Regions from separate parts of the Martinezella jaguaris genome, predicted to be linked through region 2. Evidence: predicted binding sites of a transcription regulator. Region 2 holds the regulator's gene; each other region holds the start of a gene.
The links. Region 2 encodes LexA, which represses DNA repair genes until DNA is damaged. Its sites were predicted from a motif close to TGTTCNNNNTGTGTTCNG; they were not measured.
Positions count from the first base shown of each region.

Region 1: the regulator LexA is predicted to act here: its motif matches at 2,042-2,059, upstream of CCGE525_RS05130 (PA0069 family radical SAM protein).
Region 3: the regulator LexA is predicted to act here: its motif matches at 1,560-1,577, upstream of CCGE525_RS12660 (ATP-dependent helicase).

Region 1 is NZ_CP032694.1:1,054,527-1,057,806, forward strand. It holds gene CCGE525_RS38910 (hypothetical protein) at 1-30, shown strand, start outside; gene CCGE525_RS05125 (ribonuclease HII) at 50-709, opposite strand; gene CCGE525_RS05130 (PA0069 family radical SAM protein) at 815-1,972, opposite strand; gene CCGE525_RS05135 (glycosyltransferase family protein) at 2,203-2,721, shown strand; gene CCGE525_RS05140 (hypothetical protein) at 2,903-3,217, shown strand; gene moaB (molybdenum cofactor biosynthesis protein B) at 3,263-3,280, opposite strand, start outside.
Region 2 is NZ_CP032694.1:1,998,275-2,001,554, reverse strand. It holds gene CCGE525_RS09845 (DUF2721 domain-containing protein) at 96-569, shown strand; gene lexA (transcriptional repressor LexA) at 1,001-1,723, shown strand; gene CCGE525_RS09835 (ComEC/Rec2 family competence protein) at 1,704-3,280, opposite strand, start outside.
Region 3 is NZ_CP032694.1:2,589,090-2,592,369, forward strand. It holds gene CCGE525_RS12650 (efflux RND transporter permease subunit) at 1-96, opposite strand, end outside; gene CCGE525_RS12655 (efflux RND transporter periplasmic adaptor subunit) at 93-1,262, opposite strand; gene CCGE525_RS12660 (ATP-dependent helicase) at 1,630-3,280, shown strand, end outside.

The sequences.
Region 1 (3,280 bases), 940 kb from region 2:
GAGCAGATTATAGCCGGCCTTGTGGAATGAAGGATCGGAAAGGCGGCTTTCAGGCCTCATCCCTCCGAAGCGGCCGGAAGCTCATGCGATGCAGCGAGCAGGGACCGTGCTTTTCGATGCCGGCGCGATGCTGGGCGGTGGCGTAGCCGGCATGGGCGGCGAAACCGTAGACAGGAAAGACGTCGCCGGCGCGAGCCATCATCCGGTCGCGGGTCACCTTGGCGACGATCGAAGCGGCGGCGATGGAAAAGGAGCGCGCATCGCCCTTGACCACGGCTTTTCCCGGGCAGGCGAGCCCGCCGGGCACATCCAGCCCATCGGTCAGGACGTAACTTGCCGGCACGGCAAGGCTGCAGATGGCCCGGCGCATAGCGTCCAGGCTCGCCTTGCGGATATCGGTGATGTCGATGCGGGCAGCACTTGAGGAGGCAATGGAGACGGTGGCGGTCGCGAGGATTTCGACAAACAATGCCTCGCGCCTCACGGCCGAAAGCTGCTTGGAATCGTTCAATCCCTCGGGAATGCGCTCCGGGTCGAGAATGACCGCGGCCGCTACAACGGGGCCTGCCAGCGGCCCGCGTCCCGCCTCATCGGCACCCGCTACCGGCCAGTGCCCAGCGCGACGGGCAATCAGTTCCAACTCGAAGGTCGGAACGATCGGCTCCTCGTCGAAAAGCATGGGAGAATCGGATGGTGTGCTGCGTGGCATGCGGCAAAGCTCGCACACCACCCGATCTCCTGCAAGCCCCCGGTGGATCAAGGCGGCGAAACCGGGGACTTTTCCGGCGGGCAGGGAAACCCGCGGGAAAAGGGTTCACAGCAGTGAAAGCTGCGCGCCGCTGCCATCCGGCGGCACAAACAGGTCGTCGCGTATCGCAATGCTGCGGCGGGTGAGCTCCAGCCGCTTCGTTGCCATTTCGAAACGGCGGCTGATCTGCCAAGCATAGGGGCCTGCACCCTTCATGCGTTTGCCGAACTCGGCATCATAATCCTTGCCGCCACGCATCGAACGGATCAGCGACATGACATGGCGGTACCGATCCGGATAGTTCTGCAGCAGCCAATCGCGGAAGAGCGGGCTGACCTCCAGCGGCAGGCGCAGGATGACATAGCTCGCTTCCATGGCGCCGGCTGCCTTGCCCGCATCGAGAATGCGCTCGATCTCGTGGTCGTTGAGGGCAGGGATGATCGGCGCCACCATCACGGCGGTCTGGATACCGGCCTCGCTGAGCGCGCGGATCGCCTCCAGGCGTCGCTGGGGTGTAGCGGCGCGTGGTTCCATGGTGCGCGCCAGCTTGCGGTCGAGCGTGGTCACGGAGATACCGACACGCACCAGGCTTTTGGCTGCCATCTCCTTCAGAATGTCGACATCGCGCATGATCAGTGCCGACTTGGTGACAATCGCGACCGGATGGTTTGCCTTGTTCAGCACTTCGAGAATCTGGCGCATGATCCGCCATTCCTTCTCGATCGGCTGATAAGGATCGGTATTGGTGCCGATCGCGATGACGCGCGGCTTGTAGCCGGGCTTGGCGAGTTCTCGTTCCAGCAGTCGCGCAGCATCAGGTTTGGCGAAGAGTTTCGATTCGAAATCGAGCCCCGCCGACAGGCCCATATAGGCATGTGTCGGCCGTGCGAAACAATAGATGCAGCCATGCTCGCAGCCACGATAGGGGTTGATGGAACGATCGAAGGGGATATCGGGAGACTCGTTGCGCGTGATTGCCGTGCGCGGCTTTTCCACCTGCACTTCGGTTTTGAACGGCGGCAATTCTTCCAGCGTCTGCCAGCCGTCGTCGAATGTCTCACGCCGCAGCGGCTCGAACCGGCCGCTCGGGTTCAGCCCAGCGCCGCGACCGCGCCTGCGATCGATCTCGACTCTGAGACCGGTGTCGGCGATCAAAGCATTGGCAACATCTGCCGTGTTGGCAGGCGCAAATGCGGCCTGCCCTGCAAGGGACTGCTCGTTCATCGGTAACTCCGGGGCGGTTTGCGGTATGGCACGCCGCGTCTAAGATGATTAAATTCCTATCCGACAAATGAGAACAATGCAAGAACAAAATGCGCAATTGCATTCACCCGCGCCACATGTCCGCATGGGTCGCGGCGGCATTTTTGTCTGCGCATAAGCTCTACCTAAACCTTCCGGTTTAAGGGGGTTATGCGCTGGCAATAAATTGTGCGGCGCTTTATAAATGGGCAATGTTGACAGTTATCATTGAATGCCAGGACCAGGAACCTGAGCTGGCGCAGACATTGGCGGCATTGGTCGCGGGCGCGATCGAAGGGCTCGTATGCGACGTCGTCGTGCTCGATCATGGCTCGCGTGACGGCACCTCGCACGTCGCCGACGCTGCCGGCTGCCGTTTCTATTCACAATGGGATATCAAAGACATATTGAGTTCGGCGCGGGGCGAATGGTTACTTTTCGTCGAGCCCGGCGCGCGTCCGCAGGCCGGCTGGATCGATGAGATCGCCGAATATGTCTCGCTCAACAAAGTGCCTGCGCGGTTCACTGCCTCGCGCGGCTATCGCCGCCCTTTGCTGCAGCGCATCGGCCGCCGTCTGCCGCCGCTGGAATTGGGCTTGCTCCTCTCCAAAGGCCAAGCCATCGCCGTCGCAAAAACCGGCATGAGGCTTGCCGAGTTCGCCAAGGGCCAGAAGAGCCGCCAACTGTCCAGCGAACTGATTCCCTCCTGGGTCGCGCGGGCGGCCCGGTAGCCCGGCTCCGTGATCGACCCAGATTCCATTTGAAAATAAGATAATAGATGTCATAATTTTGATGTGGCGGCACCTCTCGCGTGTCGCGTCGGGCGGCCGACCATGAAGATGCCGGTATGCGGCAGAGCAGGTCAGCAGAACTCTCCTCTTCTGCCGGATTTCCGGCGAAAGGAGGTGCGTCATGGGACGCACGATGTTCTACCGCCTCATCGGAACGGCCCTTGTGGCAACGGCAATCCTTCATCCGGGCTCAGCAGCTTCGCAGGCGATGCTCGCTTGTGCCCAGCGTGTCGAAATTGTCGCTTTCCTTGATGCGCGCTATTCCGAAAAGCTCTCGGCCGTTGGTCAGCTTGACCCGAAGAGGATCATCGAAATCTTTGCCGCCGAAAGTGGCAGTTGGACAATGATGATCACCGATGTCTCTGGCCGGAGTTGCGTAATCCTCAGCGGTCAGAATTGGGAATCAATTCCTGTTTTGCCGGGATCGAAGGCATAGGGATTGGGAAAGGCCGAGGAATATTCCTCAAATAATGCGCCAATCTTATTTTGAGCCGGCGCC
Region 2 (3,280 bases):
CCGTCACTTGTAACCTTCTTTTGCCCGCGTCGTTGACGCAATGACAGCCGCAAGCGCCTGATACCGGATGACATTGGATTTGAAGGAGACCAAACGTGCTGAGCGACCAGCTAACATCCAATGCTGCACACGTCATTCAGATAGCTTTGACGCCGGTCTTTCTGCTTGCAGGCACCGCCGGGTGCCTCAATGTCTTCTCGGCCCGGCTCGCTCGTGTCTCAGATCGGGTCAACAACCTTTTCGAGCGGGTGACTTCAGACGATCCGGATGAAGCACGGCTGCTGCAGCTCTATTATCTGCGACGGCGAACTTTGGCGCTCGAGGTTGCCGTCCTCCTCGGCACGCTATCGGGCGTGTGCACATGCCTAGCAACGCTCGGCCTCATGAGCGGAGCGATTCGCCAGCAGTTTCGCGAACAGATGCTGCTTTGGTTCTTCGGCCTTGCCGTCGTCGCGCTCATGGGCGCTTTTGCGGCCTTTCTCTTCGAGATGTTCCTGGCCGGGCGCAGCATGCTGAAGCAGATAGCCAACGACCGCGCCTTGCTCGAGCGCCGGCGCGAGGGATTGTGAAACATATCTGAAATCCGCCCAGCCTGTTGAATTCGCGCCCGATCTCGTCACGGAAGTACCGATTCCCGCAGTCGCGTCACTCTTAGATTCGGCCCCCTTAGCTTGATCCACCGCCTGCAATTCCGTCATTCGGAGAACATCGTCCTCCAAAGAGCTTATTACGCAAATAGCGTGGCTTTTCATCGCCTTGGAAACACGTGGCTTTCAATCGGAAAAATTCCTTCCATTTCAGATTCCGCTTATATTTCCGATTGTTAGCACACGGATACCCTGAAAAACCGTCGGGCTGGGACCGGTTATGTTCTTATTTCTTTGATGCGGTTACAAAATATTCACCAAAATTTAAGGGCTTGCGGAACACATATGGAACATATAGTGTCCGTTCTGGATTTGTTTCACGACGCTTTTCTCAATTTTGGGGTCCGAAGACGATGTTGACACGCAAGCAGCAGGAACTGCTTCTCTTCATTCACGAACGAATGAAGGAGTCCGGTGTCCCGCCATCTTTCGATGAGATGAAGGATGCGTTGGACCTCGCGTCCAAATCCGGCATTCACCGTCTCATCACTGCTCTGGAAGAGCGTGGCTTCATACGCCGTCTGCCGAACCGGGCTCGCGCGCTGGAGGTCATCAAGCTGCCGGAGGCTTATAGTCCCAGCCTGCAGCCACGCCGCGGCTTTTCGCCGAGCGTCATCGAGGGCAGCCTTGGCAAGCCGCAGCTGGTACCGCCGCCGGCTCCTGCCAGGCCGGTGAATGACGAAAACAACAGTTCCGTTTCCGTACCGGTCATGGGCCGCATTGCTGCCGGTGTACCGATCTCAGCGATCCAGAACAATACCCACGACATCACCGTTCCAGCCGATATGCTTGGCTCGGGCGAACATTATGCGCTTGAAGTCAAAGGCGATTCGATGATCGACGCCGGCATCTTTGACGGCGATACGGTGATTATCCGCAACGCTACGACCGCCAACCCCGGCGATATCGTCGTCGCTCTCGTCGATGATGAAGAGGCAACATTGAAGCGCTTCCGCCGCAAGGGTGCGTCGATCGCGCTTGAAGCGGCTAACCCGGCTTACGAGACCCGCATCTTCGGACCGGATCGCGTCAAAGTGCAGGGCAAGCTCGTCGGCCTCATTCGCCGTTATCACTGACCGGAGACATCGGTGCGATCGGCGCTCCAAAGGTGCCCGATCGCCAATCATAGGCGCGATGCAAATTCCATGGCCGCGTCAAAGTTTGAAACGCGGTTGTTGTTGCCGGTTTGTCGGCGCTGAGGTCCATTTCAATGGAGCCTGTCCGGCGTAGCGTAGCGCCCGTAAAAAGCACTGCGCCGGAGCGGCAGCGATCGAGACGCAGCCGGATGGGAGTCACGACGATATTGGCGGTGTCGCAGGCCGGAGCGAGATAGGCAGCGTTTTCGATGGCGACGAGCATGTCGCCATTATCCAGTATCGCCACGCACCACGCCCCCTTCTGGCAGGCGAAGCCGCCTTCGCCGGTATTGTCCAGCGCCGCATCCATCGCCTTTCGCACGGCAGTCTGCTCGTCGGAACTGAGGCGGCGATGAGCGTCCGATTTGCTGATCTTGGGTAGCTGATTGTCCGGCGGAAGTATCGTCGGCGGATGCTGCTCGGTCATCGCCAGCGCTCGTTGCCACTGCTCGAAGATGAAATCGGGCGGCTTTTCGCGATTGGTCGTCAACGCACCATTCCGCAGCAAGGCGACCAACGTGCCGTCTTCGGAAATTATCAGGTCAGGCTTTCGGACATCAGGGCTGAGTGCGACAATTGCGACCGAACCGATGATCAGAAGCGCACCTGCATGTCGCAGCCACGTCCTCAGCAACGTCATCAGTAAGAAACCGACGATAATCGTTGGGAACAACCAGACTGGCAGTCGCCCGAAGGGAATATTGCCGCCCCAGGCCGCCACCGTTTTGGCAATGACGATGACGATATCAAGTCCCGTGCCGGTGACCTGCCAAAAGGGGGCATCAACACCGAATGGCATCAGCAGCGTCGCCGCCATGCCAAACGGCATCACGATGAAGGAAACGACCGGCATGGCAGCCAAATTGGCGACAAGACCATATGTCGCCAAGCGGTGAAAATGCTCTATCGAGAAGATCGCCGTCGACGCGCCGCCGATAAAGGAGGTCGACAATATGCCGCCGAAGAATCGTGAGACGAAGAGCAGCGGACGCATGATCTGGAAGCGGGAGAGTATGCTTTCCCGATGCCGTCTCCTAGTCCAGAGCGTATAGCCTGACACCAATGCCAGGGTCGCTGCGTAGGACATCTGGAAACTTGGTCCGAGCGCCTGTGACGGCGACAGAATGAGGATGACGATCGCCGACAGCGCCACGTTGCGGAGGCTGAGGGATGGCCGGTCGAAAAGCACGGCGATCAGCATGATCGCCATCATGATGAATGCGCGTTCCGCCGACACACCGAAACCGGAAATAAGATAATAGGCAGTCACCGTGATCAGCGCACCGAAGGCTGCGATCTTCTTCGTTGGCCAGGCCTGTGCCACGCCGAAAAACAGGCTGAGAGCATAACGCAGGCCGACATAGAAAATGCCCGCTGAGAGCGCCATGTTCAGGCCGGAGATGGCGATGATATGCGCAAGGCCGGAGGTCCGTAGCGCTTCCGTCGTATCCTTTGAGATTGCGCGTCTCTCATCGGTGACAAGAGAAGCCGCAAAGG
Region 3 (3,280 bases), 590 kb from region 2:
CGCCAGGATCGGCCTGCGCACGAAGAGAGCGGTGAAAGTCTGTTTGCCGGCACCGGCTTCGGCAGCATCGCCGGCGTCGTTGTCGTGCCCTGTCATTGCGTGGCGACCTCCGCCGCTTCGGCAACATCGCGGGCAAAACGCACGGCACCGCCCTCGGTCACACGCTGCAATCCTTCGGTGACGACCAGGTCGCCATCCCTGAGATCGGCCTTGACCAGCACCGCATCCGGATTGCGCTGCACGACATTGACACGCACCTTGGACGATTTGGCGTCAACGATGCGCCAGACATAGGAGCCCTCTCCGTCCCATTGCACGGACAGCGGATCGACGGAAGGATAGGTCTCACCGGCAAAACGCATGCCGACATTGAAAGACATGCCGGCGCGCAGTTCATCGGATGCATTGTCCATGCCTGCGCGGATGCGCAGTGTCCGGCTCGCGCCATCGACACGATTATCGACTGCCTCCACCACGCCCGAGAACAGCCGCCCCGGCAGCGCCACCGATGTCGCCTCCACCGGCTGATCGACCTTGATCGTATTGGCGAAACGCTCCGGTACCCAATAATCGACCAGGATTTGCGAGCGGTCGTCGAGCGTAACGATGCTGGTCGTCGTAGTGACATTGTCGCCGATGACCACGGGTACGATGCCGACAATGCCGTCGATCGGCGCGACGATATCCCGGCGCTTCAGCGCCAGCTCGGCCGATTGCAGCGCCAGCCTTGCGCCTTGCTCGGCGATCTCGGCGTCGAAGACATCCATGCGCGACACGCTGGATTTGATGGTGTGATAGAGCTGCGATTTCTCGGCAGCACTCTTCAGCGTCACTTCCGCCTGGCCGCGAGCGATGATCTGCTCGTCATTGTCGAGGCGGGCAAGGACCTGGCCCTGCTTTACCCGGTCGCCAGACTTGATGAGAATTTCCCTGATCATCCCCGCCGCCTGCGGCGTAACGACGACGGAGCGGATGGCTTCGCCGGTACCGATTGCGCTGAGACGATCGTTGACCACGCCATTCACCACTGCCTCGGTCACCACCAGCGGCGTATTGGTGCCACGCCGTCTGTTGCCGGCCGTAGCGGCATCGCCCTCTCCGGCATCGTTCCTGCCATCGGCCGGCACAAGCACCGCCACCCATGCCTGAGGAACGCCGATTTTCGTCAGCGATCCAGCCGTGCCGGGCACGAAAACTAACGCCGCGGCGCATCCGGCCACGACTACGATGAGGGATAGGAAAAGCTGCTTCCAGGCGGTCATGCACGTCTCCGGCTCGGATTGTCAGAGGCGATGAAATCGCGTCGTAAATTCAACATGGCCTCTCCGAGAATCTTGCAAGTTTCTCGAGACCAGGTTGCGGGGCGAAGCGGTGATAGGTCGCGCGATTCTGCCCCATTTTCAGCAATATCGATCTTTTGCTGTTCTGCAGCAAGATTTGCACGGCATTATGACGAAGTTGTAATCTTGTCCGGGGACAACGACACGTTTCGAAGCCCGTCAGTAAACGGCCGCAAATATGTGCGATGCGCACAGTTCAAAGGCTTGCGCACGACAGAATGTGCACTTTTTGTTCTATTTTCCGGCCGTTTCTTTTGCCTTTCGGGGCAGAATCATTACATTGAGCCGCATGACCATCGGACATGACGACATTCCCTTCTTTGACGAGGAGCCGGAGCACCTTGCTCCGCATCCGGCAACGCGCCGGCCTGCGCCCGCACCGGGCCCCGCCGGCGGCGGTATTGCGGCCCGCGCGATGGCAGCGCGCGATAGCGGCCGCCGGCCCGACTATCTCGCCGGCCTCAATCCGGAACAGGCAGAAGCGGTCGAGACGCTGGATGGACCAGTTCTCGTGCTCGCCGGCGCCGGCACCGGCAAGACACGTGTGCTGACGACCCGCATCGCCCATATCCTGTCCACCAACCGCGCTTTCCCCTCGCAGATCCTCGCTGTTACCTTCACCAACAAGGCCGCGCGCGAGATGAAGGAGCGCGTTGCGCTGCTCGTCGGCGGCGCTGTCGAGGGTATGCCCTGGCTCGGCACTTTCCACTCGATCGGCGTCAAGCTGCTGCGCCGTCACTCCGAGTTGGTCGGCCTCTCCTCGAGTTTCACCATTCTCGACACCGATGATGTTGTGCGTCTGATCAAGCAGTTGATCCAGGCCGAAGGCCTGGACGACAAGCGCTGGCCGGCCAAGCAATTCGCCGGGATGATCGACACCTGGAAGAACAAGGGCCTCGGCCCGGCGGATATTCCCGAGGGCGATGCCCGCGCCTTCGCCAACGGCAAGGGCCGCGAACTCTATACCGCCTATCAGGCCCGCCTGAAGACGCTGAACGCCTGCGACTTCGGCGACCTTTTGCTGCATCCGATCAATATGTTCCGACAAAACCCGGATGTATTGAAGGAATACCATCAGCGTTTCCGCTATATCCTCGTCGACGAGTATCAGGACACAAACACCGCGCAATATATGTGGCTGCGTCTGCTGGCGCAGCGGCCGAAGGGCGAACTGCAGAATGTCTGCTGCGTCGGCGACGACGACCAGTCGATCTATGGCTGGCGCGGCGCCGAAGTGGACAACATCCTGCGCTTCGAAAAGGATTTTCCCGGCGCCAAGGTGATCAAGCTGGAGCGCAACTACCGCTCCACCGAGCATATTCTCGGTGCAGCAGCACACCTCATCGCGCATAATGAGGGCCGGCTCGGCAAGACGCTGTTCACCGACCGCGCCGATCCGGACGACATCAAGGTGCAAGTGCACGCCTCCTGGGATTCCGAGGAGGAAGCGCGTGCGATCGGCGAGGAGATCGAACAGCTTCAGCGAAGCAAGCACAATCTCAATGACATGGCGATCCTAGTGCGCGCCTCCTTCCAGATGCGCGAATTCGAAGATCGTTTCGTCACGCTCGGCCTCAATTATCGCGTCGTCGGCGGCCCGCGCTTCTACGAGCGCCTCGAAATCCGCGATGCCATGGCCTATTTCCGCCTCGTCTGCCAGCCGGCCGACGATCTTGCCTTCGAGCGCATCATCAACACGCCGAAGCGTGGCCTCGGCGATACCACCGTGCGCGCCCTGCATGACTATGCCCGCGTCCGCGATATCCCGATGCTGGCGGCGGCCGCCGATATCATCGAGACGGACGAGATGAAGCCGAAGGCGCGTAAGGCGCTGTTCGACGTCGTACAATCCTTCCGCCGCTGGCAGGGTCTGCTCGAAAACACCCCGCATACAGAGCTTGCCGAACAGATTCTTGAAGAGTCCGGCTATACCGACATGT